DNA from 2 places in the Photobacterium sp. genome. Region 2 is predicted to be linked to the other one. Evidence: predicted binding sites of a transcription regulator. Region 2 holds the regulator's gene; the other holds the start of a gene.
What was found. The regulator MetJ, encoded in region 2, represses methionine synthesis genes. The targets are predictions, from matches to a motif close to TTAGACNTNTANANGTCTAA.
Positions count from the first base shown of each region.

Region 1: metH (methionine synthase) is a predicted target of MetJ. The motif match lies at 2,567-2,586, and genes of this name have one in related genera.

Region 1 is NZ_JBVCPH010000015.1:406-15,371, forward strand. Features, by position in the region: gene metA (homoserine O-acetyltransferase MetA) at 154-1,095, shown strand; gene AC2204_RS15830 (cation:proton antiporter) at 1,163-2,443, opposite strand; gene metH (methionine synthase) at 2,639-6,310, shown strand; gene lysC (lysine-sensitive aspartokinase 3) at 6,365-7,744, opposite strand; lysine riboswitch at 7,860-8,046, opposite strand; gene AC2204_RS15845 (pyridoxal-phosphate-dependent aminotransferase family protein) at 8,295-9,413, shown strand; gene AC2204_RS15850 (PglL family O-oligosaccharyltransferase) at 9,493-11,244, opposite strand; gene uvrA (excinuclease ABC subunit UvrA) at 11,310-14,144, opposite strand; gene AC2204_RS15860 (single-stranded DNA-binding protein) at 14,505-14,966, shown strand, end outside.
Region 2 is NZ_JBVCPH010000007.1:60,485-75,450, forward strand. Features, by position in the region: gene argH (argininosuccinate lyase) at 1-343, opposite strand, end outside; gene AC2204_RS09780 (argininosuccinate synthase) at 394-1,608, opposite strand; gene argB (acetylglutamate kinase) at 1,745-2,524, opposite strand; gene argC (N-acetyl-gamma-glutamyl-phosphate reductase) at 2,536-3,549, opposite strand; gene ppc (phosphoenolpyruvate carboxylase) at 4,228-6,858, shown strand; gene AC2204_RS09800 (PadR family transcriptional regulator) at 7,286-7,855, shown strand; gene metF (methylenetetrahydrofolate reductase) at 7,942-8,838, opposite strand; gene AC2204_RS09810 (bifunctional aspartate kinase/homoserine dehydrogenase II) at 9,125-11,542, opposite strand; gene AC2204_RS09815 (O-succinylhomoserine (thiol)-lyase) at 11,542-12,711, opposite strand; gene metJ (met regulon transcriptional regulator MetJ) at 12,894-13,211, shown strand; gene AC2204_RS09825 (malic enzyme-like NAD(P)-binding protein) at 13,361-14,611, opposite strand; gene rpmE (50S ribosomal protein L31) at 14,915-14,966, opposite strand, start outside.

The DNA.
Region 1 (14,966 bases), on a different contig from region 2:
ATTCTACTCCTCGTCTTGTGTTGTTTTTCCCTTGCTCAATTTTCTTTTGTACTTCTTTTTGCATTCTTCTACTTGCGCATTGTCACAATTTTCTATACTTTTATTTAGATATCTGGACGTCTAAACATCTTAAGGGTTAAGGAGTAAACCAAGATGCCAATTAAAATTCCCGATCGTTTGCCCGCTACGGATATTTTGCGTAGTGAGAATATATTTGTAATGACTGAAGCAAGGGCTGCTAGCCAGGGAATTCGTCCGCTAAAAGTATTACTGTTAAATTTGATGCCAAAGAAGATTGAGACAGAAACACAGTTTTTACGTTTATTGTCTAATACTCCTTTGCAAGTGGATGTTGAGTTATTACGTATTGATAACCGCCCGACTAAGAACACACCTACTGAGCATTTGGATACTTTTTACCGGCAATTTGAAATGGTGAAAGATCGTAATTTTGATGGATTAATCGTGACTGGGGCACCTCTGGGATTAGTGCAGTTTGAAGATGTGCTGTACTGGGAAGAGATCCGGCTCATTATGAACTGGGCCAAAGATCACGTAACCTCAACAATGTTTGTCTGTTGGGCTGCTCAAGCCGGATTAAAACTGCTTTATGATTTGCCTAAGCGGACCAGGAAGGAAAAGTTATCAGGCATATATCAGCATTTCATCCATGACTGTCATCATCCTATTTTACGCGGTTTTGATGAGACCTTTAAAGCTCCACATTCTCGCTATGCTGATTTTTCTCCGAACTACTTAGCTGAGCATACAGATTTAGATATATTGGCAACCTCAAAAGAGGCTGGCGTATATTTGGCGGCAACCAAAGACAAACGGAATGTTTTTGTCACCGGCCATCCTGAGTACGATGTTGCGACACTTCATGGTGAGTATATTCGAGATCTTGCTCAAGGAATGGAACCTAATATTCCGGTGAATTATTATCCTGATGACAATCCGGATAATCCCCCTGTGGCAAGCTGGCGTAGCCACGGTCATTTACTGTTTCTGAATTGGTTAAATTACTGTGTTTATCAGCAAACCCCCTATGATCTGGAACATTTCTCTGAAGATAATTTTACTAAAGATGACTAGTGGCTGATCGGTACTATTAGATATAAAGAAGACCGGCTGGGCCAGTCTTCTTTATATCGCTGTTTTGTTATTTATTCTGTGCTTCCCACGCTCTCGCTTTATGGATTAGCGGCGTAATTGTAGACCCTTGTATCAAAATGGAAAAAACAACAACGGCATAAGTCATCACAAGCATGATTTCACGCACATCGATGTTTTTTTCTGGAATAACGAGAATGCCAGCCGGAATTGCCATTGCCATGGCTAATGCAAGACCACCGCGTAAACCGCCCCAAGTTAGGATTTTTACTGAGAGTGGATTGTAGTCACGGTAACGCTCGAAGCCGAAATAAGACAGTCTAATACTCAGAAAACGACTGAGTAACACCAAAGGAACTGCAATCGCCATCATCAGCCAATCTTCCTGGTGGAAGCTGAATTGTAGCATCGCCATGCCAATCAGCAGGAACAACACACCATTGAGGAATTCATCAACTAATTCCCAGAAATGATCAAGATGGTCTTCACTCTCTTTCGAAAAGCCAATATAGCGTGTCCAGTTGCCGATCATGATGCCCGATACCACCATGGCAAGTGGTCCGGAGACATGGATAATATCGGCAAAGACATAACCTGCGGTTGGAATACCTAGAGTAAGCAGTAACTCCATCGAGTGATCATTGGTTGAGCTTATTAGGTAATGGAACAGAAGGCCAAGTGCAAATCCGTATGCAACGCCACCGATGGCTTCTTGCAGGAATAGCTGACCGACACCTAAGACGGTCGGTGTTTCGTTACCAAAAGCAATCGTGAAGAGGGTAACGAAGATGACCAGACCAAAACCGTCATTAAATAATGATTCGCCCTCAATCTGAGTTGAAATACGCCGCGGGGCATCCAGTTTTTTGACAATAGCCAAGACGGCGATGGGATCGGTTGGAGAGATCAATGAGCCAAAGATCAGGCAGTAGATTAAGTCAAATTGAATACCAGCGAGCTGGCAAATTCCCCATAAGCTGATACCGATAAAAAAGGTGGAAAAGAGGGTTGCTCCCAGAGCTAAGACTGTAATTTCCCATTTTTGATCTTCCATGTGAGGAAGTTTGATACCGAGACCGCCGGCAAAGAGTAAAAAACCTAAAATTCCTTTAAGCAGAAAGCTCTCAAAATTAATATGCGCTAATTGCTCGGCGGCAATGTCTTCTAAGTGGAACCAGCCATTTTGACCAGCAATGATGATGCCCAGCGATAGTATCAACGCACCTGCTGTGATAGCGATTGTTGTTTGCATTTTACCGATCTTACTGTTTATAAAAGCAATGATCATTGCAGCAGCTGCAAGAAAGCATAAGGTACTGTAGACCGACATGCGTCAACCTCTGATTGATAAAAAATAATGGCTGAAATTGTTACGAAATATAAATCCATCACGCAGTGATAGCTACCGAAAACTTTCCTGAATTCAGATTTTGTTTTGTCACTGAAAACAACTTTAGACGTCTAGATTTCCATCAAGGCTGTGGTAGGATGTTATTCAGCTGTAAAATTGGAAAAAGGAAGTAGTGTGGTGTTGAAGGGAAAAGAATTATTACAGAGTCGATTAAAACAGCAGATCCTGATCATTGATGGTGGCATGGGCACCATGATCCAGGGCTATAAGCTGGAAGAAGAAGACTATCGAGGTACACGCTTTGCTGATTGGCATAGTGACCTGAAAGGGAACAATGATCTGTTGGTGCTGACACAGCCCCAACTGATCAAAGATATTCATAGTGCCTATTTGGAAGCCGGCGCAGATATTCTCGAAACGAACACCTTTAATGCCACGACTATCGCGATGGCCGACTATGACATGGAAAGCCTGAGTGCTGAAATTAACTTTGAGGCCGCGAGACTGGCGCGTCACGCCGCCGATGAATGGTCAGCAAAAACGCCTGAGAAGCCTCGTTTTGTCGCAGGCGTGCTTGGTCCAACTAACCGGACTTGCTCAATCTCACCAGATGTGAACGATCCCGGTTTTCGTAATGTTACTTTTGATCAATTAGTTGAAGCCTATTCTGAATCTACTCGCGCCTTGATTAAAGGCGGGGCCGATTTAATTCTGATTGAAACAATCTTTGATACCTTAAATGCCAAAGCCTGTTCTTTTGCAGTTGAAACCGTATTTGAAGAAGATGGTATTGTTTTACCTGTCATGATCTCAGGGACGATCACTGATGCTTCTGGCCGGACTCTTTCTGGTCAGACGACCGAAGCATTCTATAACTCGATGCGTCATGTAAAGCCTATCGCTTTTGGCCTGAACTGTGCGTTGGGGCCTGATGAACTGCGTCAGTATGTTGAAGAGCTTTCTCGTATTTCAGAGTGTGCTGTTTCGGCTCACCCGAATGCGGGATTACCCAATGCCTTTGGTGAGTATGATCTTAGCCCTGACGACATGGCTGAGCATATTGCTGAATGGGCGCAGAGTGGCTTCCTTAATTTAGTCGGGGGGTGTTGTGGCACAACCCCCGAACATATTCGCAAGATGGCTGAGGTGACCCGTCAGGTAAAACCTCGCCAGCTACCGGATATCCCCGTTTCCTGTCGCTTATCAGGGTTAGAACCTTTGACTATTTCGGCTGAAACGCTCTTTATCAACGTGGGTGAACGTACCAATGTAACCGGTTCGGCTCGGTTTAAGCGTCTTATCAAAGAAGAATTATATGACGAAGCGCTAGAAGTTGCCCGCCAGCAAGTGGAAGTCGGTGCTCAGATCATTGATATCAATATGGATGAAGGCATGTTGGATGCGGAAGCGGCAATGGTACGTTTCCTTAATCTGTGTGCGACTGAGCCTGAGATCTCTAAAGTCCCGATTATGGTCGATTCCTCTAAATGGGAAGTGTTGGAGGCGGGTCTGAAATGTGTTCAGGGTAAATCGGTCGTCAACTCAATCTCTATGAAAGAAGGGAAAGAGAAATTTGTCGCGCAAGCTAAACTGATCCGGCGATATGGTGCGGCAGTGATCGTGATGGCGTTTGATGAGGAGGGACAGGCGGATACCCGAGAACGTAAAATCGAAATTTGTACCAATGCCTACCATATTTTGGTTAATGAAGTCGGTTTTCCGCCGGAAGACATTATCTTTGACCCGAATATTTTTGCCATAGCGACCGGTATTGAAGAACATAACAATTACGCTGTCGATTTTATTGAGGCTGTCGGGGATATTAAACGAACGCTGCCATATGCGATGGTTTCCGGTGGTGTCTCGAACGTTTCCTTCTCGTTCCGCGGCAATAACCCGGTAAGGGAAGCGATCCATGCCGTATTTCTCTACCACTGCTTTAAGAGCGGTATGGATATGGGGATCGTCAATGCCGGCCAGCTGGCGATTTATGACGATCTGCCTGATGAACTGCGTAATGCGGTAGAAGATGTGGTGCTTAACCGTCGTGATGACGGTACCGAGCGGTTGCTTGATATTGCAGGCAAGTACCGCGATAGCGGTGCAGTAGAGGAAGATCGTAGTGCCCAAGAGTGGCGTGGCTGGCCCGTTGACAAACGTTTGGCGCATGCGCTGGTTAAGGGCATTACAGAATTTATTGTCGAAGATACCGAAGAGGCCCGTGCTAATGCATCGAAGCCACTGGAAGTGATCGAAGGTCCTCTCATGGCCGGTATGAATGTGGTGGGCGACCTGTTTGGTGAAGGAAAGATGTTCTTGCCACAGGTGGTGAAATCAGCCCGGGTAATGAAACAGGCGGTCGCTTATCTGGAGCCATATATTGATGCCGAAAAGCAAGTCGGGCAAACAAACGGTAAGATCCTGCTGGCCACCGTCAAAGGTGATGTACATGACATCGGTAAGAACATTGTTGGTGTCGTTTTACAGTGCAATAACTACGAGATCATCGACCTTGGTGTGATGGTCTCTTGTGACAAAATACTGAAAGTCGCCAAAGAAAAAAATGTCGATATTATCGGCTTGAGCGGACTGATCACGCCATCACTGGATGAGATGGTGCATGTAGCCAAAGAAATGGAGCGTCAGGGCTTTGATCTGCCTCTTATGATTGGCGGAGCAACCACCTCAAAGGCGCATACCGCCGTAAAAATTGAGCAGAACTACCACGGACCTGTTGTGTATGTTTCCAATGCATCCCGGGCGGTAGGGGTGAGTTCGACGTTACTGTCTGATGAGCGCCGGCCGGCATTTGTTGAGAGTTTAAATAAAGAATATGAAATAGTGCGAGAGCAGTATGCTCGCAAGAAACCACGTACAGCACCAGTGACCCTAGAAGAAGCCCGGGCGAATAAGGTGGTGATTGATTGGGACCGCTATACCCCGCCAGTGCCGGTTAAACCGGGTGTGCATGTCTTTACGGATTTTCCTGTCTCTACCTTGCGCAAATATATCGACTGGACGCCATTTTTTATGACCTGGTCACTAAGTGGCAAGTACCCGACCATTCTTAAACATGAAGTGGTCGGGGAAGAGGCCCGGCGTTTGTTTGACGATGCTAACCGGCTGCTTGATGAGATTGAACGTAATGGCATGATGACAGCAAACGGAGTGTGCGGTCTGTTTCCTGCGAATGCGATTGGTGATGATATCGAGGTCTATACTGATGAAAGTCGCACTGAAGTGTTGACGGTACTTCATGGTTTACGCCAGCAAACGAAAAAGCCGAAAGGGCCAAATTATTGTTTGTCTGATTATATTGCGCCAAAAGAAAGCGGGAAGCCTGACTGGATCGGTACCTTTGCAGTAACCGGGGGAATAGGCGAACACGAGCTTGCAGCGCAGTTTAAAGCGAAAGGTGATGATTACCACGCCATTATGATTCAAGCTTTGGCTGATCGCCTGGCAGAGGCATTTGCAGAGTGCTTGCATGAGAAGGTCAGGAAAGAAATTTGGGGCTATGCGCCAGATGAAGCGTTGGCCAATGACGATTTGATCCGGGAAAAATATCAGGGAATCCGGCCGGCTCCTGGGTATCCGGCCTGCCCGGAGCATACTGAAAAAGGTGAGATCTGGAAATTGCTGGATCCAGAAGCGACGACTGGAATGGTCTTAACGGAAAGTTATGCCATGTGGCCGGGCGCTGCGGTTTCTGGCTGGTATTTCTCGCACCCTGATTCCCGTTATTTTGCGGTTGCGCAGATCCAGGAAGATCAGCGTGATAGTTATGCTGAGCGTAAAGGATGGGATTTAATTGAAGCCGAGAAGTGGCTAGGTCCTAACCTCTAAATACGATGATGATAGAAGCTAAAGGCGCTCTGGTGAGCGCCTTTTTTTTGATTATTATTCAAAAATCTCGCGATGCAGCTCTTTGACTACCGGTTTAGCATCGTGCTCTTTAACTAAGAAGCACAGGTTGTGAGGGCTGGCACCGTAGCAAATCATTCTCAGATTAAAGTCTTCCAGCGTATCGAAAACCTTGGAGACGGAACCTTTCGTATTGCTCATCTGATTGCCAATCAAGGCGACTAAGCAAAGATCCTGCTCGACCTCCACCCGGCATAACTTGGTGAGTTCTTCCAGTGCTTCCGGAGGAAGTTGTGGAGTGCCGCCGCCAGTATCTGTTTGATCCAGGGTTAAGGAGACGCTGACCTCGGAAGTGGTGATCAAATCAACAGAGACTTTATGCTCAGCCAGAATCCTGAACACTTCAGCCAGAAAGCCATAAGCGTGGAACATATTGAGGCTGGTCAGGGTCACCATGGTCTGATTACAGCGCAATGCTAAGGCGCGAAACAGAGGAGCGTCGCTGACACTTTCCCGAATCCAGGTGCCGCCTTGTTCAGGTGCTTTGGATGAGCCGACAAAGACAGGGATCTGTTGACGGATCGCTGGTCGTAAAGTCGACGGATGCAAGATCTTTGCGCCGAAGTTGGCCATCTCATAGGCTTCACTGAAGCTGATCTCTTTGATTGGCTTTGCTTTCGGCGCAATACGAGGATCGGTGGTATACATTCCCGGGATATCAGTCCAGATCTCCAGAGTTGCAGCATCAATTGCCTCTGCCATCAGGGCAGCACTGTAGTCGCTGCCTCCGCGACCCAAAGTGGTGGTTTTACCTTCGGCATCAGAACCAATGAAACCTTGTGAAACGACCACGTGATGGGTAAATAGTGGATTGAGCGCTTGCTGCGATAACTGACGGATCATCTCAGGTTGTGGAATCGCTCTGCCGAAATGGCTGTCTGTGCGCATGACATCGCGAATATCAAAGCGAACAGCATCGATCCCTTGCTCGATCATGATCTGGGTAAAGAGGTGGGTGGAAAGCAGTTCACCATTCGCGACTAACTGATCGGTTAATTGTGCCGAAGTGTGCAGTGCGGCCTGCTCCGCCAGAGTGGCAACCTGATCGAGTAAGTTGTTGACTGCTTCTAAAATCGGGCCTGGCTGCTGCAATTGTCTGATAACAGATTGATGAATGTCAGCCAGACGCGTCAGTAAGGCTAAACGGTGCTCAGGATCTGACACGCCGTTAGCCAGTTCAACCAGGATATTGGTTACCCCAGAGCAGGCGCTGATCAATACTAAACGGGTTTTCGGGGTCGTTTTGATGATCGCGGCGCTACGGCTCATCGCGGTAAAATCGGCAACGCTGGTACCACCGAATTTGGCCACCGTGAACGGTGGTGAAGTGGCTGAATTATGATTTACATGGCTCAAGGTAAGTCTCCCGGTAACAATAAAAATATAATGAGGAAAAGGGAATTTACACGGATAAATATTCCCAATATCTAATTGTCAGGAGAGCAGGCAGGCGAGACGTATGAATAGCGCTACAACCAGAAGCTCTCCACCTTTTACTGATCAAAAATAAAAGGTGACAGCCAGAAGGATTCAACCTTCGAAGCCGATATTACTGGTCCCCTGTCCAGCAATATCTCGGCGTTACTCCCCCTCTCTAAACCGCTTTGGGGTGGGGCCCCGCAGCCTAGATACCTGGATAACGCTCCTCTTCTGTCTTTACCTGATGGCATACTAGCCATCAGGACGAACAAAACTTGTCCTTCATTGAATAGGATCTGCTGTCAGGTTGTCAATCTTTCTCTGGTTATTTATGCAAAATAAATGCAATGAATTGATATTAGTGACCAACGAGACTTGCGACTTAGGCGAATTCCTTTAATACTCTGTAGCTGCATTAGCGTAATTATTCCCCCAACATATAATAAAACAGGGAATTGCTGACCTCTTACCTCAAGGAGAAACAATCATGACAATTGGGAGTTTTTATCCGCCGCAACGTACCCTTATGGGACCCGGTCCATCAGATATTTATCCTCAAGTTTTACAAGCATTGAGCCGTCCGACAGTGGGTCATCTTGATCCCCTGTTCATTGGCATGATGGATGAGTTGAAACAACTGCTGCAATATGCGTTTCAAACCGAGAACACCTTTACTATCGCCGTTTCCGCACCAGGTAGTGCCGGGATGGAAGCGTGCTTCGTCAATCTGGTTGAGCCGGGTGATAAAGTCATTGTTTGCCGTAACGGTGTTTTTGGCGATCGCATGCGTGAAAATGTCGAGCGCTGTGGTGGCCAGGCTGTGTTGGTGGATAATAACTGGGGTGAGCCCGTCGATCCGGTACTGGTCGAGCAGGCACTTGTTGCACATCCGGACGCAAAAATTGTCGCTTTTGTTCATGCAGAAACGTCAACCGGTGCGTTAAGTGATGCTGAGACGCTAGCGAAACTGGCACGTCAGCACGATTGTCTGACGATTGTTGATGCGGTCACTTCCTTGGGCGGGGTGCCTCTTCGGGTGGACGAATGGCAATTGGATGCGGTGTACTCGGGAAGCCAGAAGTGCCTGTCTTGTGTACCGGGCTTATCGCCACTGACATTTTCTCAGCGGGCCATAGAAAGAATACAGCGCCGCACCACCCCCGTACAGAGTTGGTTTCTGGATCAAAGCTTAGTGCTGGCTTACTGGAGCGGGGAAGGGAAGCGCAGCTATCACCATACTGCGCCGGTCAATAGTTTGTATGCCCTGCATGAAGCTTTGGTGCTGCTGAAAAATGAAGGGCTGGAAAATGCGTGGCAGCGGCATAAAGATCAGCATCTTGAATTACGTGAAGGGTTAGAAAAACTCGGGATTGAGTTTGTTGTCGATGAAGCCTCTCGTTTGCCACAACTTAACGCAGTCTATATTCCTGAAGGAGTGGATGATGCGCTAGTGCGTCAGACCTTGCTGGAACGCTATAACCTGGAAATCGGAGCGGGTTTAGGCGTGTTAGCGGGTAAAACCTGGCGGATAGGCCTGATGGGGTATGCGGCCAGAAACGAGAATGTAGCCCTATGCTTAAAAGCTCTGGAAACGACGCTGAAATAATACATACCCGCAGAGATATACGGTATTAAGAGAAACGGCTACCCTGGTAGCCGTTTTTGTTCTGATTGATTAACGAGCTTTACGGGGTCTGTGGCACAGGCTTATTTGGTATCGCCGGTAATACTGACGAAAGGGTAAAGTCATTGCCGGGGAACAAAAATTCAGCCTCTTGCTGGATCTGTCTGGCCTGCGCCTGTTGGTCCAGCAGTTGATACGCCGCGATCAAATTATGATACAGCGCCGGACGTGGCCAGTTGACCGCTTTCTGAGTTGCCCAGTGGATATATTCTTCAATTAAGGTTTCATTGTGATTCGCGGCACCTAACTGCAACTGAGTGAGATGCAAATCCCAGTCAAAACGATTCTGCCACGCCCATGGGTTGTTTACCTGTATCAGATAATCAACATTTACCGGCCGCGTAGTTTCGAATTTGGTCAGTAACCAACCAGAATATAACGTCGTCAGCATAAAACTGGTGACAAGAACAGGCATTAGCAGGGCACAGAATTTTACCGTCAGTACATAGCGCGCGTGGTACTTATGGTATTTCGCCGTCAGGTTATCGACCCAGTAAATCAATATGATAAAGGTTACCCAGTGCACCAGAGAATGGTAAAAGGGGTATTCCAACTGAGTATGTAAAGTAATGGGCAGAAACAGGGCGATTAACCCCAGTTGTGTTCCATTTCTGGCTTTGCGGATCGTGAAGGCGACGGCGGTGGCGGCGGCGAGTAAGGCCAGTAACGGCAATATCCCTCCTTCAGCAGCCCAGTAAAGCAGTTCATTATGCGGATGATCCAGCCCTGAAATACCGTAGTTCTTCTCAGGATCGGCCTGATGCCATTTTGCGGTCTGGATGATATAGGCCGGTTCAAACTTACCATACCCGTAACCCGCCAGTGGCTCTTTACTAAACATCTTATAAGCTTGAGGGATATGAATAGCCCGTGCGCTTTCCAGGCTTACTCGCTCTTCTGCGGGGGACCAGCCGATGGTGTTATTAATACTCCATGAAAAACTTAAGCCGAGCGCAACCATTAACAGCCACATTCGCCATTGTGCTTTGGCGGCAAACTTTCGCAAGTAGGGCAACATGAGTACTACGCCAACAACGGCACCAAGCCATCCGGTACGAGAGCTGAGTACCACGATAATCGGGATTGTAGTAACAGGGGTTAGCAATACAATAAGCTGCTGCCATGACCACTTACCGCGATACATCGGAATACGGGCCAGCAAATAAGCTGACAGCACCAGACCCGTCGCCAGAAAGCTGGCCATCACATTGGGCTGTTGAAATATCCCATAGGGACGATTTTGTTCCGTGTCATAGCCAATGGCATTACCGGGTTCCATCCAGAAAAACTGGTACCAGGCAAAGATCGCCTGGATCCATACCGCGGCTAAGATCAGCCATAACATGCGCTGGCGCTGTTTGTGGGTAAAGGCAAACTGCTGCAATCCGACAAAGAAGAGAAAGCCGGCCCATAATCCAATCAGCCGGTTAGCCACACCGAACCCGTCAGCATCAGGATAAAAAGCCGGGAGTGTCAGTAAGAGGCAACAGACAAACAGAACGACGGTCAGACGCGAATAACGCCAGGTTTTCTGGCGACTGATTTCCAGTAACCCTAAGGCTATGACAAAGCTGAAGGGGATCCAGCTGGCGGCATTAAATGGCAACTCAAGACCGGAGCCTCCGGGGTTGTGCTGGAAGTAATGCATCGCGAGCAAAAAGAGGATCCCCAGAGAGACGATAAAGTATCTCGTGAGGGGTTTGCTGATGCGCTGCTCTGCCAGTTTAGTTCCTTGTAAATGTAACACCGTCATTGTTTATCCGTGCTTGTAGACAGGCCGATGACACTCAGCCTGTCTGTGGCTTATTACCAATTTTATTAACGTGCGTTTGGCAGTAGCGGTTTCAGAAAGTGTGCAGTATGCGACCCAGCCACTTGCGCCACTTGTTCTGGCGTGCCGGTAGCAATAATTTCACCGCCACCACTGCCGCCCTCAGGCCCTAAATCAATGATCCAGTCTGCGGTTTTAATCACATCCAGGTTATGCTCAATCACGACAATAGTATTGCCATGATCGCGCAGGCGGTGCAGTACTGTGAGTAGCTGCTGAATATCATGAAAATGGAGCCCGGTTGTTGGTTCGTCCAGAATATACAGGGTTTTACCGGTATCACGCTTTGATAACTCTCGCGCCAGTTTTACTCGCTGTGCTTCACCGCCGGACAAGGTCGTCGCCGCCTGACCTAAGCGGATATAAGATAAGCCAACATCCATTAATGTTTGTAGTTTTCTCGCGATCGCTGGAACCGGATCAAAAAATTCGCGTGCATCTTCGACCGTTAAGTCCAAGACTTCGTGAATGGTTTTGCCTTTGTAGCGAACTTCCAGGGTCTCCCGATTATAGCGCTGGCTTTTGCACGAGTCGCAAGGAACATACACATCCGGTAAAAAGTGCATTTCCACTTTGATCATGCCATCTCCCTGACAGGCTTCACAGCGGCCACCTTTGACGTTAAAGCTGAATCGTCCGGGTTTATACCCCCGGGAGCGGGCTTCTTGGGTGCCTGAAAACAGCTCTCGAATCGGGGTAAAAATACCGGTATAGGTGGCAGGATTTGAGCGCGGAGTTCGGCCGATAGGGCTTTGGTCGATATCAATGACCTTATCGAAATGTTCAAGATTTCGAATTTCTCGATAAGGTGCCGCCTCACCCGTTGTCGCGCCGTTGAGCTGGTGGTGGGCGATACGGAAGAAAGTGTCGTTGATTAAGGTTGATTTACCCGAACCGGAAACACCGGTCACACAAGTAAACAGCCCGACAGGAATATCAATATCGACATTTTTCAGGTTATTGCCGCTGGCACCCAAGAGCTTCACGGTTTTATCCGGATCGATTGCCACCCGTTGTTCCGGAATCGCAATGGATTTACGGCCGCTGAGGTATTGTCCGGTCAGTGAGTCCGGAGCCTGGAGAATATCTTCGATGGTGCCTTCGGCAATGATATGGCCGCCATGGATACCAGCGCCGGGACCGATATCGATCACATGATCGGCCGCACGGATAGCATCTTCATCATGCTCGACCACAATCACGGTATTCCCCAGATCGCGCAGATGATTCAGTGTCTTGAGCAGGCGTTCGTTGTCTCGCTGGTGCAGCCCGATAGAAGGTTCGTCAAGAACATACATAACGCCAACCAGACCGGCACCGATTTGGCTGGCCAGACGGATACGCTGTGCTTCACCACCGGACAAGGTATCGGCACTGCGAGACAGGTTGAGGTAGTTGAGCCCGACATTGACGAGAAAGTTTAAGCGATCGCGGATCTCTTTCAGGATCTTGTCGGCAATTTGTGCCCGTTGGCCGACCAAGGCCAGATTGTTAAAAAAGTTGAGGGCCTCACTGATACTCATTTCACAGATCTGCGGCAGGTTGGTCTCAGTAATAAAGACATGACGCGCTTCCTGACGCAGCCGCGAACCGTGGCAGCTTGAGCAAGGCTTGGTGGAGACAAATTTGGCGAGTTCTTCGCGCACCGAATTGGATTCAGTTTCACGGTAGCGGCGCTCCATATTATTGAGGATCCCCTCAAACGGGTGGCGCCGGACGGTGATATCGCCGCGATCATTAATGTATTTAAACTCAATGTCGGTTTTGCCTGAACCACTGAGAATAACGGTCCGGATCTTTTTTGGCAGTTCATCGTACGGGGCTTCAACATCAAACCCATAATGCTCAGCCATCGATTTAAGCATCTGGAAGTAATAGAAGTTGCGCTTATCCCAGCCGCGAATGGCACCGCCGGATAAACTTAACTCACCATTTTGCACTACGCGATCAGGATCAAAGTACTGTTGTGCACCAAGTCCGTCACAGGTACCGCAAGCCCCTGCCGGGTTATTGAATGAGAACAGACGCGGCTCGAGTTCCTGCATGCTGTAGCCACAGTGGGGGCAGGCAAAGTTTGCGGAGAAAATGAGCTCATCGGGCTGGCTATCATCCATCGGACAGATCACAACATTGCCGCCGGAAAGTGCTAGTGCCGTTTCAAATGATTCGGCCAGCCGCAATTGAAGATCCTGACGGACTTTAAAGCGATCGACAACCACTTCAATAGTGTGTTTTTTATGTAGCTCTAAGGTCGGAGGATCAGAAAGGTCGCACACCTCATCGTCGATGCGGGCACGGATATAGCCCTGCGCAGCAAGGTTGGCGAGGGTTTTAACATGCTCCCCCTTACGCTCTTTGACGATCGGCGCCAGCAGCATCATTTTGCTGCCCTCAGGCAGTTCAAGTACCTTATCCACCATTTGGCTGACGGTTTGAGCGGCCAATGTCACATCGTGGGTTGGACAGCGGGGTTCGCCGACCCGGGCATAAAGCAAGCGCAGGTAATCGTAAACTTCAGTAATGGTTCCCACGGTAGAACGCGGATTATGTGAGGTTGATTTCTGCTCAATCGAAATAGCCGGTGACAGCCCTTCAATATGGTCGACATCCGGCTTTTCCATCAATGACAGGAACTGGCGAGCATAAGCAGATAACGACTCAACATAGCGGCGCTGACCTTCGGCGTATAAGGTATCGAAGGCGAGGGAAGATTTCCCTGAACCAGATAAGCCGGTGATAACAATCAATTTATCGCGAGGAATTGAGATATTGATATTTTTAAGGTTATGGGTGCGAGCGCCCCTGACGTCTATCTTATCCATGGTATGCGAGCTTTATGGCTGACTAATTGATTCGTCATTATTGCATAGCAAGGAAAAGCTTGAAAGGATGAGCTGTATAAAGATACAGTGTAAAGAGTGAAAATTAGCCAGGTAATTGTCGTTCATGTTTGGTTTTGATTTGCTCTGCCAACCCGGAGTTTCGAGATTGTTATGCAATAACAATGTGTTTTTTGATGATGGATTTAATCCTGATCGGTAATGAATAAAAATTGCGCAGATAACACCGTGTCGGCTCTATGCCTTACCGGTGTCTGCGTGATAAACTGCGCGATTAAGTATAAACTTTGACTAAGCGGCTATTGATAATCAGATAGTACGCGAACAGATTTGGAGTTAAGTATGGCCAGTCGTGGCGTAAATAAGGTTATCTTAGTCGGTAACTTAGGTAATGACCCAGAAATCCGTTATATGCCAAGTGGTGGTGCAGTAGCAAATATTACGATTGCTACCTCCGAATCATGGCGTGATAAGGCAACGGGCGAGCAGCGTGAAAAAACGGAATGGCACCGTGTCGCGCTATTCGGCAAGCTTGCTGAAGTTGCTGGTGAATACCTGCGTAAAGGTTCACAGGTCTATATCGAAGGCCAACTACAGACCCGTAAGTGGCAAGATCAAAGTGGCCAGGATCGCTTCACGACAGAAGTCGTGGTTCAGGGTTTTAACGGTGTCATGCAAATGCTGGGTGGCCGTCAGGGCGGCGGTCAAGGTGCCCCGATGGGCGGCCAACAACAGCAGCAAGGTAACTGGGGTCAACCTCAACAGCCAGCAGCAGCGCCTAAGCAGAACTTTGCGCCGCAACAG
Region 2 (14,966 bases):
TCGCGACCTGGTCGTTACGAGAACGTCCCGTGTGCAGCTTCTTACCTAAATCACCGACTTTGCCGATTAGCTGTTGCTCAACCCAGCTGTGAATGTCTTCGGCATCAGAATGTAAAATCTGCTCCGGATCTTCCATCACGGCTAGTTTCAGCTCATTCAGCGCCAGCTCTAACCGCTGCTGCTCACCTTCCGTCAACACATCAACCTGGTGCAGTGCTTTTGACCATGCTATAGAACCAACGATGTCCTGCTCCGCCAAACGGTAATCAAAACGTAGTGAATCGTTGAACTGCTTAAACCGTGTGTCAGCTGCCTGACTAAAACGTCCGCCCCATAATGCCATGGTACTTCTCCTATGCTTCGCGACTCGACTTGCTCATTGCTTCAATGAAATTATTTTTGTTTTTTCAGTTCGTTCAACGCACGAATACGACTTGCCAGCGAGTAAAGACGAATAAAGCCGCCGGCATGACTGTGGTCATACACCTCATCTTCCCCGAAGGTCGCAAACTCTTCTGAGTACAAGCTGTTCAGCGAGCGTTTCTGAACCACAGTCGCCTGACCTTTATACAGTTTTACCACAACTTCGCCACTCACATCTTTAGCAAGTTCCTCGGCGGCGGCTAAAATCGATTTACACAGAGGGGTAAACCAGCGGCCATCGTAGATGAGGTGCGAGGCTTTCAAGCCGACCGTTTCACGGAACTCGTACGATTCTTTATCCAGCACGAGTTGCTCAACGGCACGCAGGGCTTCGTTCATGATGGTGCCACCCGGCGTTTCATAACAACCACGGGACTTCATGCCAACCAGACGGTTTTCAACGATATCGATACGACCGACACCGTGCTCGGCACCTTTTTCATTGAGATATGTCAGGGCATTAAATGGTGACATTGCCTTGCCGTCAACCGCAACGACTTCGCCTTTCTCGACCAGAATTGACACTGTTTCCGGGGTGTTTGGTGCGTCTTCCGGATCTTTTGTCCATACCCAGCATAGTTCATTCGGCTGGTTCCACGTATCTTCCAGCACACCGCCTTCGGTAGAGATATGCCATGCATTGGCGTCACGCGAATAGATTTTTTCCAATGTTGAAGTGCAAGGGATATCACGCTCTGCCAGGTAATCCAGCAGGGCTTCACGGCTACGCAGATCCCATTCACGCCAAGGTGCAATCACAGTAAGGTGCGGAGCCAGAGCAGCGAAGGCTCCTTCAAAACGAACCTGGTCGTTGCCTTTACCTGTACAGCCATGGCACAGTGCATCCGCCCCCACTTTCAGGGCACACTCGACCTGCGCTTTGGCAATGATTGGACGCGCCATGGACGTACCCAGGAGGTATTTCCCCTCATAAATCGCACCGGTTTTCAAGCTTGGGTAGATATAGTCTGCCACCATCTCTTCTTTCAGATCGGCGATATAACAAGATGATGCACCTGATGCGATGGCCTTCTCTTCAATGCCTTCAAGCTCTGCTGCGCCCTGGCCAACATCGGCAACGAACGCAACCACTTCACAGTCATAGTTCTCTTTCAGCCATGGAATGATTGCTGATGTATCCAGACCGCCGGAATAGGCTAATACGACTTTAGTTACCTTGCTCATGATGCTCTCCTCGTGCCCGCTCGACGGTCATCCCGTTCAGGCTGCTTTAAAATGTTCTGAAATAAATTGTTCTACAACTGTTTTTGTTAAAACCCCATTTCGACTGTACTGTTGGCAGTGACAGTGAATACAGGCTTTACACCGAAAATTTAGTACCGATACTCTGGCCATCAAATAATGCTGCCAGCCTGTCGGGATAACGCCAGGTGGCGACTTCAATCGGACGGCCTAAGGCTTTTGCCGCTTCAAAAGCCGCACGAACTTTTACGATCATGCCGTCAGTGATCACCGCTTGAGTGATCAAGGCTTCAGCTTGTTGCTCTGTTAGGCTCGGGATCAGGTGTCCCTTGCCATCTAATACGCCGCTGACATCCGACAGCAGTACCAATTCCGCATCGAGAGCGGCGGCGACAGCAACAGCCGCCTGATCGGCATTCACATTCATCAGTTCACCGTTGGCATTAAGGCCAATTGAACTGACGATAGGCAAATAACCCGACGCCATGATTTGGCTTACCAGGTCGCAGTTACCCGGCGCGGCCTTACCCACCGCCCCTAAGTCCGGATCCAATTCGGTGACCTGACACAGCCCGCCATCAGCCAGACTCAGCCCCACCGCCGAAACACCGGCTTTCATCGCTTGTCCTTGGAGTATTTTGTTCGCGGTTCCCGCCAATGCGCCGGCAATAAATGGGATCAGCTCTTTCGGCGTTACCCGAAGCCCTTCTTTCTTAACGGTCTCCAGTTGTAATTTCTTCATCAAATCATCAACCAGGTAACCGCCGCCATGTACGATCAGTAATGGACGCTGGGCGCTTTCCTGATAGTGATGAATGGCATCAAACAACTTTTCCAGCGTTTCATCACACGACAGCGCTGCACCGCCTAATTTAATAACCAAAGGGATCTGACTCATGGTGACGGCTCCTATACCAACGCAGTTAATTGCGCGAAGTCATTTCGAATATTTATGCACTGCACCGCCTGACTGGAGGCGCCTTTCCATAAATTATCAATCGCAGATGTTAAAATAATGTGCTGACCCTGTACTTTCCAGCCAATATCGCAGAAGCAGGTATTGACAACATTCTGGATACTGGCCGTTTGCTCACCCAGCAGCCTGACTGCATGGCCACCAGCAATCCCCGGATAGGCCATCGCCATTGCCTGCCCGACCTGCTCAGCCTCGACACCCGCCGCTAGCTTCGCGGTAATCGTCGCCAGAATACCGCGCTTGAAGCTGCCTAGGTGGGGAGTGAAAATCACTTCACTGCCGAGGTGGTTGGCAATTTCCGGTTGGTGGCGGTGACTGAACAGGCCATAAGCCTGTAAACTCACCTCACAAAAACTATTGATCATGGATGCTTTACGCCCTGCCCCCGACACCCCGCTCACCGCATTGATAACAGGCCATTGATTTACATCGAGCAAGTCAGCTTCAATCAGGGGTTTAAGCGCCAACTGAGAAGCCGTTGGATAACAGCCGGGCACCGCAATTAACTGGGCATGTTTAATCGCCTTGCTGTTCCATTCCGCTAAACCATAAACGGCCTGTTCCAGCCATTGAGGGTGCTGATGGACAAAGCCGTAATACTGATTATAGAACTCATCATCCTTTACTCTGAATGCACCAGATAAATCAAACACCTGACAACCGGCGGCCAGAAAAATCGGAGCCAGGTCATGGCTCACTTCATGGGCTGTTGCCAGTAAAACAATGTCCGCCTGCTCGGCAACCGCAGCCGGTTCAGATAAAGGTTGCAGCGGCAGATCCACGATACCCTTGAGCTGGCCATGCAGATCGCTGATGGGCTTATTGGCATCCAGGCTATTGGCCGAGACAAACAGGCCTGCCAATTGAAGATGCGGATGGACATGCACCATTTTTGCCAGCTCAGCGCCGGTATAGCCGCTGGCACCGATAATGAAGGTGTTCAACATAAGAAATTCCGTTTTATCTGCTTTGGTTTTTTGTAAAGCATTAGGTTTTGAAACAGTGCTGTTAACACAGCGAGTGATGGGGTGCACGAGAGGCACCAAGCGAATCAGACTTAGCGTCGTCGGAGGGAGTTCTGATTGTTGATCTTCGCTTGGTTCATGTTAATTTTTTCCTACTTCTGGCTTAAGAGCCCGGTTGCATTTGTTATCAATCAGCGCAAGAAAATACAAATAAATACTTATTCATCTTGCTTGCATTTATATTTTTACCGTCTAATCCTTAGGCTGTCAACAACAGAAGTAGAAAAAATGGTCATTTCAGGCTTTAGCTATGCTTATAAAGAGCGGATTTACCAATCGGTTCCTCGCTCTGCCAATATACGGTTCGAAGCAAAGCAATGAGACGGGCATATCTCTGGTCATCAAAAACGACAGTATTGCCGGAGGAAATTTTGCCGGCTTGCCATTTCACTGACAGTAAAATGACACAAATAATGTGCCACATGACACATATTGACGAAATAAACTTTCAGGACGAAAAGCAGAGTATGACCAAAATCAAGGTAGACTCGATTTATCGCCCGCAAATGCAATCACGGTTGACCTGAAAGTGGGATCGCGGATAGATTGTCACAATACTGTTGCAGATTGGATGTAACAAAATTACGAGATGGATACGATATGAAGGAAAAATACAGCGCGTTAAGAAGTAACGTAAGTATGCTCGGCCACATGCTGGGTAATACCATTAAGGATGCACATGGCGAGCCTCTGTTTGAGAAGGTGGAAACCATACGTAAGCTGTCAAAATCGGCTCGGGCAGGTAATGACGACGATCGCGCGAGACTGATCGATGAATTACAAAACCTCCCTGATGATCAGCTTCTTCCTGTTGCTCGTGCCTTCAGTCAGTTTCTTAACCTGACCAATATCGCCGAACAGTACCATACGATCTCACGCCACTGTGAAGAGCACATTTGCAGTCCGGATTCTATCGATTCCCTGTTTGGTAAGCTCAACGCCAATAATGTCAGTCAGCTTGACTCTATTCAGGCGGTGCGTGATCTGAACATTGAGCTGGTACTGACGGCTCATCCGACAGAGATTGCCCGTCGCACCATGATCCACAAACTGGTACAGATCAACAAGTGCCTGTCGAGCCTTGAGCTGAGCGAACTTTCTCACAGTGAACGCCTGCGCGTGGAGCAACGCCTAGAGCAGTTGATTGCCCAGGCCTGGCACTCTGACGTCATCCGCAAACAGCGACCGACGCCGCTCGATGAGGCCAAGTGGGGATATGCGGTGGTAGAAAACTCGCTGTGGCAAGCGGTGCCTGAATTCCTGCGTCAGTTTGACGAGAAACTGGTTCACCATCTGGGCGAAGGCCTGCCTCTTGATGCCTCACCGGTTAAATTTACCTCATGGATGGGAGGAGACCGCGACGGTAACCCGTTCGTGACCTCAGAAGTCACCCGAGAAGTGCTGTTGCTGTCCCGCTGGAAAGCCGCCGATCTGTACCTGGGGGATATCCAGGAACTGGTTAGCGAGCTGTCAATGGTCATATGCAACGATCAGGTTCGCGAGCTCGCCGGCGATGAGCATGAACCCTACCGTGCCATCCTGAAAAAATTACGCACCGAGCTGACCAACACCCGCGACGTGCTGGATGCCAAAATTCAGGGCCATGACGCGCCTAACCTTAAAGTGATCACTCATGTTGATCAGCTGTGGGATCCTCTGCACGCTTGTTACCAGTCTCTGCACGCTTGCGGCATGGGGATTATTGCAGACGGTCTGCTGCTTGACGTTCTGCGCCGTATTAAGTGCTTCGGCATTCACCTGGTCCGTCTTGATATCCGCCAGGAAAGTACCCGCCACTCTGATGTTATTTCAGAGCTGACCCGTTATCTGGGGATCGGCGATTACGATCAGTGGAGCGAACAAGATAAGGTGGCGTTCCTGATCCGCGAACTGGCGTCAAAACGTCCGCTGTTACCACGCGACTGGCAGCCCTCAGCAGAGGTCCAGGAAGTCATCGATACCTGTAACACCGTGGCCGAACAACCCCGCGAAGCGCTGGGCGCCTATGTGATATCAATGGCACGTACCGCTTCTGATGTATTAGCGGTGCACCTGCTGCTGAAAGAAGCAGGCTGTCCGTTCCGCATGGATGTCTGCCCGCTGTTTGAAACACTGGAAGATTTAAACAATGGCGCCGCCGTCATCAGGCAATTGATGAACATTGACTGGTACCGCGGCTTCATTCAGAACTACCAAATGGTGATGATCGGCTATTCTGACTCAGCGAAAGATGCCGGGGTGATGGCGGCAGGCTGGGCACAGTACCGCGCAATGGAAGAGCTGGTTGAGGTCTGTGAAGAGGCGGGGGTTGAACTGACTCTATTCCATGGCCGCGGCGGCTCTATCGGCCGTGGTGGTGCACCGGCACATGCCGCACTGCTCTCTCAGCCTCCTCGCAGCCTGAAAGGCGGCCTGCGTGTTACCGAGCAAGGGGAAATGATCCGCTTTAAGCTGGGCCTGCCGGATGTGGCAGTCAACAGCCTGAGCCTTTACACCAGTGCCATTCTTGAAGCAAACCTGCTACCGCCACCCGCACCAAAACAAGACTGGCGCGATCTGATGGACGTGCTGTCTGAAGTTTCCTGCGAAGCATACCGCAACGTGGTGCGTGGCAATGAGCAATTCGTGCCTTATTTCCGCGCCGCGACGCCAGAGTTAGAGCTGGGCAAACTGCCATTAGGCTCCCGTCCGGCGAAGCGAAACCCGAACGGCGGGGTCGAAAGCTTACGTGCGATCCCTTGGATTTTTGCCTGGAGCCAGAACCGCTTGCTGCTACCTGCCTGGCTAGGTGCCGGTGAGGCGATCCAGTACTCAATCGACAAGGGCCATGCCCAGCTACTCGAAGATATGTGCCGTGAATGGCCCTTCTTCTCGACCCGCCTGGGCATGCTGGAGATGGTGTACAGCAAAACCAATGTCGGCATTGCACAGTACTATGATCAGCGCCTGACAGATAAGTCATTGTGGCCGCTGGGTCAGCAACTGCGCGATCAGTTGCAACAAGACATTAAGACGGTGCTGAATGTTGAAAACAACGCGCACCTGATGGAGCAGGATCCGTGGGGTGCCGAAGCCATTCGCTTACGTAATATCTATGTCGAGCCACTCAACATGCTGCAGGCTGAATTGCTGTACCGGACGCGCCAGCAAGAAGAAATATCACCGATACTGGAAGAGGCGCTGATGGTCAGTATCGCGGGTATCGCAACGGGAATGAGAAACACGGGTTAATTTGCCGCACCGGAGAAAAAATCAGATAAAGGTCACTTCGTGTGACCTTTATTTTATCCTACCTGAACCGCCGTATCCCTGTTGAACACCATGATCTTATCGCCCAGCGTTTATTTTATTCTGACGCAATATTGAGACAAACGCCCAGCAATGTCTTGCACTAGAGTAAATGATGAACCTTGTGAAAGCAGGTGATGCAAAACCGATTGCAATGCCAGTCTGGATAAAGGTCACATGATGAGTAATTGACAGCCTAAGTGAATAAATTATTTATTCTGTCAGGTATCAGTATTGAGCATATTGATGATATCCTATGTGATCTCGATCAGGCAGTGCAACATGACGATTATAACAAACGCCAAAGAGCGAAGGGTAACGTCCGGTTGATTGTATTTTTTACTTTGCAGTATTTTATCGGATAGAAGAGATGTCACTACCACACGTAATTTTAACCGTGCTAAGCAATCGCGACGCAACCGGTTACGATATCACCAAAGAATTTTCACACAGCATCGGTTATTTCTGGAAAGCGAGCCACCAGCAGGTGTATCGCGAACTGAATAAAATGGCCGGCAATAACCAAGTAACCTGTCAGCTTGAACCTCAGGAAGGTAAACCGGACCGTAAGGTCTACTCGATTACCGATCTAGGCCGTCAGGCATTATTTGAATGGTTCCAGGAACCCGCTCGCAATCCAACGATCCGCGATGAGTTCTCGGCCAAGCTACTGGTTTGCGGTGTTCATAATTCAGAGCCAATGCAACAACAGCTTGAGGCGCTCATTGAAGAGTCTCACTCGCTAATGAACAACTATGAGGAGCTGGAAAAAGTCCACTTTGCTAACTACAAAGAAATGGATCGCCAGTCTCGTCTTGACCGCCTGACTCTTCGCCGCGGCATGCATAACCGCCAGGCGTGGATTAACTGGGCAGAAGAAGTTCTGGCTGAGCTGAAAGATCTGGATAGCGAAACAAGCAAGGTTGCGATCACCAAGTAACGGAATATCGCTATTTCGCCATACCGACTAAAAAAGCCGCTCAGAGCGGCTTTTTTATTGGCACCGATAGCATGTCCCTATTGGGATTAAGCCTCGACTCCTGGCTTTACGCCCAGGGTATGACAAATGGCATAAGTCAGTTCTGCCCGGTTAAGGGTATAGAAGTGAAAGTCTTTAACCCCTTCGCGGCTCAGAATTCGCACCATATCGATCGCATTGCTGGCACCAACCATCTGGCGGCTAAGCAGATCGTCATCCAGCCCCTGATATTGCTTCTCTAACCAGCCTGGAATTTTAACGTTGTTCGCCAGTGCAAATCGCTTGGCTTGCGTCATGTTGGAGACAGGCAGGATACCCGGCACAATTTCGACATCGATACCCGAGGCTGCACAACGGTCGCGGAAACGCAGATAACTTTCGACATCAAAAAAGAACTGAGTGATCGCACGGTTCGCCCCCGCATCGACTTTGCGCCTGAGGTTGATCAAGTCGGACTGAGCACTTTTCGCCTCTGGATGCACTTCCGGATAGGCAGCCACCGAAATATCAAAATCGGCCTCCTTACGTAGCAACTCAACCAGATCTGCAGCATACATATCAGGCTTTACGCCTTGTTGGGGTAAGTCTCCGCGTAATGCCACGATGTCGCGGATCCCATTGTTCCAGTAATCACGGGCAATGGTACGCAGCTCATCGCGGGTGGCATCAATACACGTCAGGTGAGGGGCCGCGATAAGCCCGGTTTGATCCTTAATCTCTTTAATAATGCTGTGAGTTCGATCCCGCTCACCCGAGTTGGCTCCATAAGTCACTGAGACAAATTTCGGCTTCAGCGTTTTCAGACGATGAATAGAATTCCATAGGGTTTCTTCCATTTTCTCACTGCTTGGCGGAAAAAATTCAAACGAAACATTAATGTCACCATTAAGATCTGCAATATTTTGATTTAACGAATCTAAGTGACTTGCGTGAGAATACCCCATAGTCAATCCCTTCCTATTCTGGCCTGCCCTCGGCCTATTCAGCAACAAATGTGACGTCTGAGAAATAACCGTTTAGACGTCTATATGTCTACAGAATGTCTTGTAACCAAATTAATGTCAACAAAGTGATCATGAATTTTTCTCAACTTCACATTGCATAAACTTCAACATCCCTTAAACACAAAAGCCCGCTACGGGCGGGCTTTTGATGGATATCTGGTGATTAATTCCATATTTGCGTTATACAGCGCTATATCCAGCCGAACAGGTCGCCGTTTGGCATACTCTATAACATCGCAGCCAGACGGTTAATATCAGATAACAATGCGCCGGCGGTAACATCACGCCCGGCTCCGGGTCCGCGGATCACCAACGGATTATCACGATACCAGCGGCTTTCAATGGCAAAAATATTGTCGCAAGGCAGTAAGTTGGCCAAGGCATGCTCTGCCGGCAACGCTTCCACCCCTACATGTGCTTTGCCATGCTTATCCAGACGCGCAACATAACGCAGCACTTTATCTTCTTTCTGGGCTTTGTTCAGACGTTCGAACAACAGCTCGTCAAGCAGATCGATCTGCTCAAAGAATCCGTCAAGCGTCAGCTCCGCCAGTTCTGCAGGCACTAGCGAGTCCACCTTGACCTGCTCCGGCTCTAACGCCAGCCCTGACTCACGAGCCAGGATCACCAGCTTGCGCATCACGTCGCTGCCGTCGAGATCATGCCGTGGATCCGGTTCGGTCAGCCCTTGCTGCCACGCCTGCTCCAGCAGTTGAGAAAAAGGCTGCGAGCCATCGAACTGCTGGAACAGCCAGGATAACGTTCCGGAAAAGATCCCCGATACCGCAATAATTTCATCCCCACTTTCACGCAAGTCCCGTACCGTGTGATTCACGGGCAGGCCCGCACCGACGGTGGCGTTATATAGCCAATGACGGCTGGTTTTGGCAAAGGCATCCTGCACCGCATGGTAATCGTCGCTCGAGGCTGAGCCCGCGACTTTATTCGCTGAAATCAGATGCAACCCATTTTCAGCCACACTGGGGTATTTGGCCGCCAGTTCAGCACTGGCCGTCACATCCAGCACCACCACGTCATCATAAGGGTTAGAGGCGAAGGTCGCGAGCAGCTCCCCGTCGGCGTACTCCACGGCTTCATCCTCGAACGCGCTAAGTGCACGCGTCGGTTCAATGCCCTGAAAATCAACCCAGTAACGGCAACTGTCAGCAACCCCGATTAAGGTAAAACTCATACCATGGCGCTTCTCGAGCTGTTCTTTCTCGGCAGCAAACAACTCAAGCCAGCGGCTACCAATATTGCCTTTGCCGCACAACACCAGGCCAATACGTTTCTGAGCCTGAAACAGGCTCTGATGAATACCGGCAATCACGTTTTCAGTATCGACCTTACGCAGCACCGCAACCAGGCTCAGGCCGGATTCCGCTTCTTCCATAAACTCCACCGGCAGCCTTTTCAACTGCTGATAGAAGCCGTGGCAATGCACGGGGTTATTGACCACACCCGCCCCTACCGCGGCAACCATTGAGAAGCCTTCTCGCAACCTCAACTCGGCAGCAATCCCACTGTCTTGCAGCAGTGCCAATACGCCATTCACCACCTCGCTGGTATATGCCAGCAAAATACGTCCCTGATCGGCCTCAGTGCTCTGTGCCAGCGGTAACAGTTGCGCCCGCAGCAAGGTACGAACCAGCTCGGCCTTTACGGGTTCAAGTTCATGTGAACGCGGGACATCTATTTCAATCAGGCATATCTCGTCTAACGAGGTGACAATTTTGGCACCACGCCCGGAAGCTAATATCCGCTCTACTCGGGTCGAACCGGATTCCGGTTGATGGCTGCTGCGCAAGGTTAAACCAATCGCACTCTGGGCAACCGGCTGTAAGGTTCGGCTATGCAGCACGGGGGCCGCCAGGCGGGCCAGTTCATTGGCTTCATCCAGGCGCAGCAGAGGCAGCAGGCAGGCATCACCGACTTTGCGCGGATCTGCGCTGTATACGCCAGCCACATCGCTCCAGATAGTCACCCGCGACACCTCCGCCAGGGCACCGATCACCGTGGCGGAATAGTCAGAACCATTACGCCCCAGCAACACCGTTTCTTGCTGCTGATTACGCGCCATGAAGCCGGTGATCACAATACGATGCAAGCTGTGCTGGGCCAGCTGCTCTTTCAGCAACGGCCAGGATTGAGCACGATCCACTTCCGGTTGAGCCACCCGCTCTGCGCGGAGGAAGCTTCGCGAATCAAGGTAAGTCGCCTGCATCTCATGGTGATTGAGTAAGGCGGCCAGCAATCGGGCAGACCACAGTTCGCCATGGCCTAAAATTGCCGCGTATACCGGTTCTGTCATATCCTGCTCATTGAGCTTAGCCAGGTTACTCAGTTCTAGATGCAGCTGGGTCAATAGCGCATCAGCAACAGAGCCGGTCACCAGCGCTTCGATTAATCCTTGCTGATACTGGCGCAAGCTCTGCAACGTCTCATGGGCCTGCCGCCCGTCTTTGCCGAGTTGTTCAATCCACTCAATCAGCTTATTCGTTGTTTTTCCGGCTGCTGAAACCACAATCAGATCTTCAACATCGGAATACTCTTGCAGGATCGCGGCGACCCGACGATAGCAGTCCGGATCGGCCAGGCTACTGCCGCCAAATTTATGGAGCTGGCGATGGGCTGGCTGTGTCATCATGCCCCAACCTCCGCCGTTTGCTTAAATGCCTGCTCAAGATCTGCGATCAGGTCGCGAGGATCTTCCAGGCCAACCGACAGCCGTAACAGGGAGGGCTTAATACCGGCTTCGGCCTGCGCTTCATCGGACATCGCACGGTGAGTCATACTGGCAGGATGGGCAATCAGGCTTTCCGTGCCCCCGAGAGATTCTGCCAGTGAAAAACAGTTAAGAGCCGCGACAAATACTTCCAGCTGACGCGGGCTGCCTGCCAGTTCAAAGCTGAGCATTGAACCAAACCCCTGCTGCTGGTGAACGGCAATATCATGACCCGGATGATCCGGTAACGCCGGGTGATAAATCTGCCCGACCAGCGCCTGAGTTTGCAGGTATGCCAGCACCTGGGCTGCATTTTCTTCATGCATTCTCATCCGGGGCACTAAGGTTCTTAACCCTCGCAGGGTTAAATACGCATCAAACGGCGCGCCTGTTGCCCCGATGCAGTTCGCCCACCAGGCAATATTCTCGGCTTGCTCCGGATCTTTGGCAATCAGGATCCCCCCCACCACATCAGAATGACCGTTGATATATTTCGTGGTGGAGTGGACCACAAAATCAGCCCCCAATTTTATCGGCTGCTGCAAGACCGGCGATAAAAAGGTGTTGTCAACCGCAACCAGCGCACCAGCCTGTGCTGCATGCCGGCACAAGGCTTCAACATCAAGCACCCGTAACAGCGGGTTTGACGGGGTTTCAACCCAGATAATTTTAGGTTTTTTCGCCAGTGCCGCCGCAAGTGCGGCCGGATCGGACTGATCGACAAACTCAACCTTGAAATCACCTTTATTGGCACGGGTATTAAACAAACGGTAGGTTCCGCCGTAGCAGTCATGCGGGGCAACAATTAAATCTTCCGGGCCTAACAGCGCTGAAACCAATAAGTTGATGGCTGCGGTGCCGCAACTGGTGACCACGCCTCCGGCCCCCCCTTCCAGTTCTGACAAGGCATCGGCTAACATATTGCGGGTCGGGTTACCCGAGCGTGAATAATCGTATTGGGGAGGCTCACCGAGCTCTGGAAAGCTATAGGTGGAAGTAAGATAAATAGGTGGAACAACGGCATGGTGTTGGCTGTCTGATTCAATACCGGCACGTACGGCGATGGTGGCAAACTGCTTGTCACTCATAATAACCTTCCTTGTCTCGGGCTAAGCCCTGTTCCCGAATAAAATTGCAGCAATCACATTAACTACATTTAATTGAGCCGTCAACACTTCTAGACGTCTATATGTCTTTCCTTATGGCAGTAAATCCCGCTAAAATTCGGAGATATAGTTATTTGATCCCAACATCGCTGAGAAGGTATAACATGGCAGAGTGGAATGGCGAATACATCAGCCCATACGCGGAACACGGTAAAAAAAATGAGCAAGTTAAGAAAATTACTGTTTCGATTCCATTAAAGGTTTTAAAAATACTGACGGATGAGCGTACTCGTCGTCAGGTAAATAACCTGCGTCACGCAACGAACAGTGAATTGCTTTGTGAAGCATTCCTGCACGCTTATACAGGTCAGCCGTTACCAACCGATGACGACATCCGTAAAGATTGCCCTGATGATCTGCCAGCAGAAGCCAAAGCCCTGATGGACGAAATGGGGATCAAATACGAAGACATCAATGAATAATCGCACAGCTACGCGATCGTAAGCCACCCGCTATCTCTATTTACCGATGATAGACTGATATAAAAAAACCAGCCAATCGGCTGGTTTTTTGTTATCGGCATAAAGCGATCTGTCGGTATTCAGTTTGCCGCTCTATTTCAAGAGCACTTTTATTTGTCTTCCATGTAGCCAACAGGCATCTCAATCTGGGCAACGCCCGAATCAATCGCCGCCTGGGCGACAGCTTTGGCCACACGAGGAAGCAAACGTGGATCCATTGGCTTGGGAATAATGTATTCCATACCAAATGCCAGCTTGTCGACGCCGGCGGCTTTTAATACTTCCGCAGGAACCGGCTCTTTGGTCAGTTCACGAATGGCTTTAACTGCGGCCAGTTTCATTTCGTCATTAATTTTGCTCGCGCGTACATCCAGGGCACCGCGGAAAATGAATGGAAAACAGATAACATTATTGACCTGGTTAGGATAATCAGAGCGGCCAGTCCCCATGATAAGATCATCGCGTACCGCATGTGCCAGCTCTGGCTTGATTTCCGGATCCGGATTGGAACAAGCGAAAACAACAGGCTTATCAGCCATCAATTTAAGTGCTTCAGGCTCCAATAAATTCGGACCCGATACCCCGACAAAGATATCAGCGCCTTCGATAACATCTTCCAGTGTACGTTTATCGGTATTATTCGCGAACAGCTGCTTATATTCGTTAATGTCATCACGGCGCGTATGGATGACCCCTTTGCGGTCAAGCATGTAGATCTTCTCGCGCTGGGCACCCGACTTGATCAGCAGTTCCATACATGCCACCGCCGCCGCACCGGCACCTAAACAGACAATAACAGATTCACTGATCTCTTTACCTTGCAGTTCAAGGGCATTCAGCATTCCGGCGGCTGTGACAATCGCGGTACCATGCTGATCATCGTGGAAAACCGGGACGCTACAGCGTTCAATCAGACGTTTTTCAATTTCAAAACAGTCTGGCGCTTTGATATCTTCCAGGTTGATCCCGCCAAAGGTATCAGCGATGTTGGCCACTGTATCAACAAACTCATCAATCGTGCGGTGCTTCACTTCAATATCAATAGAATCGAGACCCGCAAAACGCTTAAATAGCAGTGACTTACCTTCCATTACCGGCTTCGAGGCCAGAGGACCGAGGTTACCTAAACCCAGAATTGCCGTGCCGTTAGTAATGACCGCAACCATATTGCCTTTACCCGTGTATTTATACACATTCTCTGGATTTTTGGCGATTTCTCGAACAGGCTCAGCGACACCCGGGCTATACGCCAGCGCCAGATCTTCAACCGTATCTGCCGGCTTAGTAAGTGCTACTGCAATTTTTCCTGGTACTGGGTAAGCATGATAATCAAGTGCTTGTTGGCGAAAATCTTCAGACATAGTGTTCTGGGTCCTAAGTAAAAAGGAGAGCTTGATCCTAAATGAAAATGATGTTCAGTTCGATCTTGAGAGGCAGATCATATTCTATCGCGATAGAAAATCCTAGTTCAGTACAACAGGTCCAGCCAATTGGATGCTCATTTAGGATACTTATGCCGAAAAGCGGGTGGGAATTGTGCTACACAGGAAGAAAGGAGAGATAACGCAGCCAGGATGACTTAATAAAACGGTCGAAAACTCGTGAGCAAAATGAAAAAAAGGGATGCATATGCATCCCTTTTTTCGGAATTCATCTGGCTAATATTATTTAGCAGAAAGAGCACCGAAACGCTTGTTGAACTTGTCGATACGACCA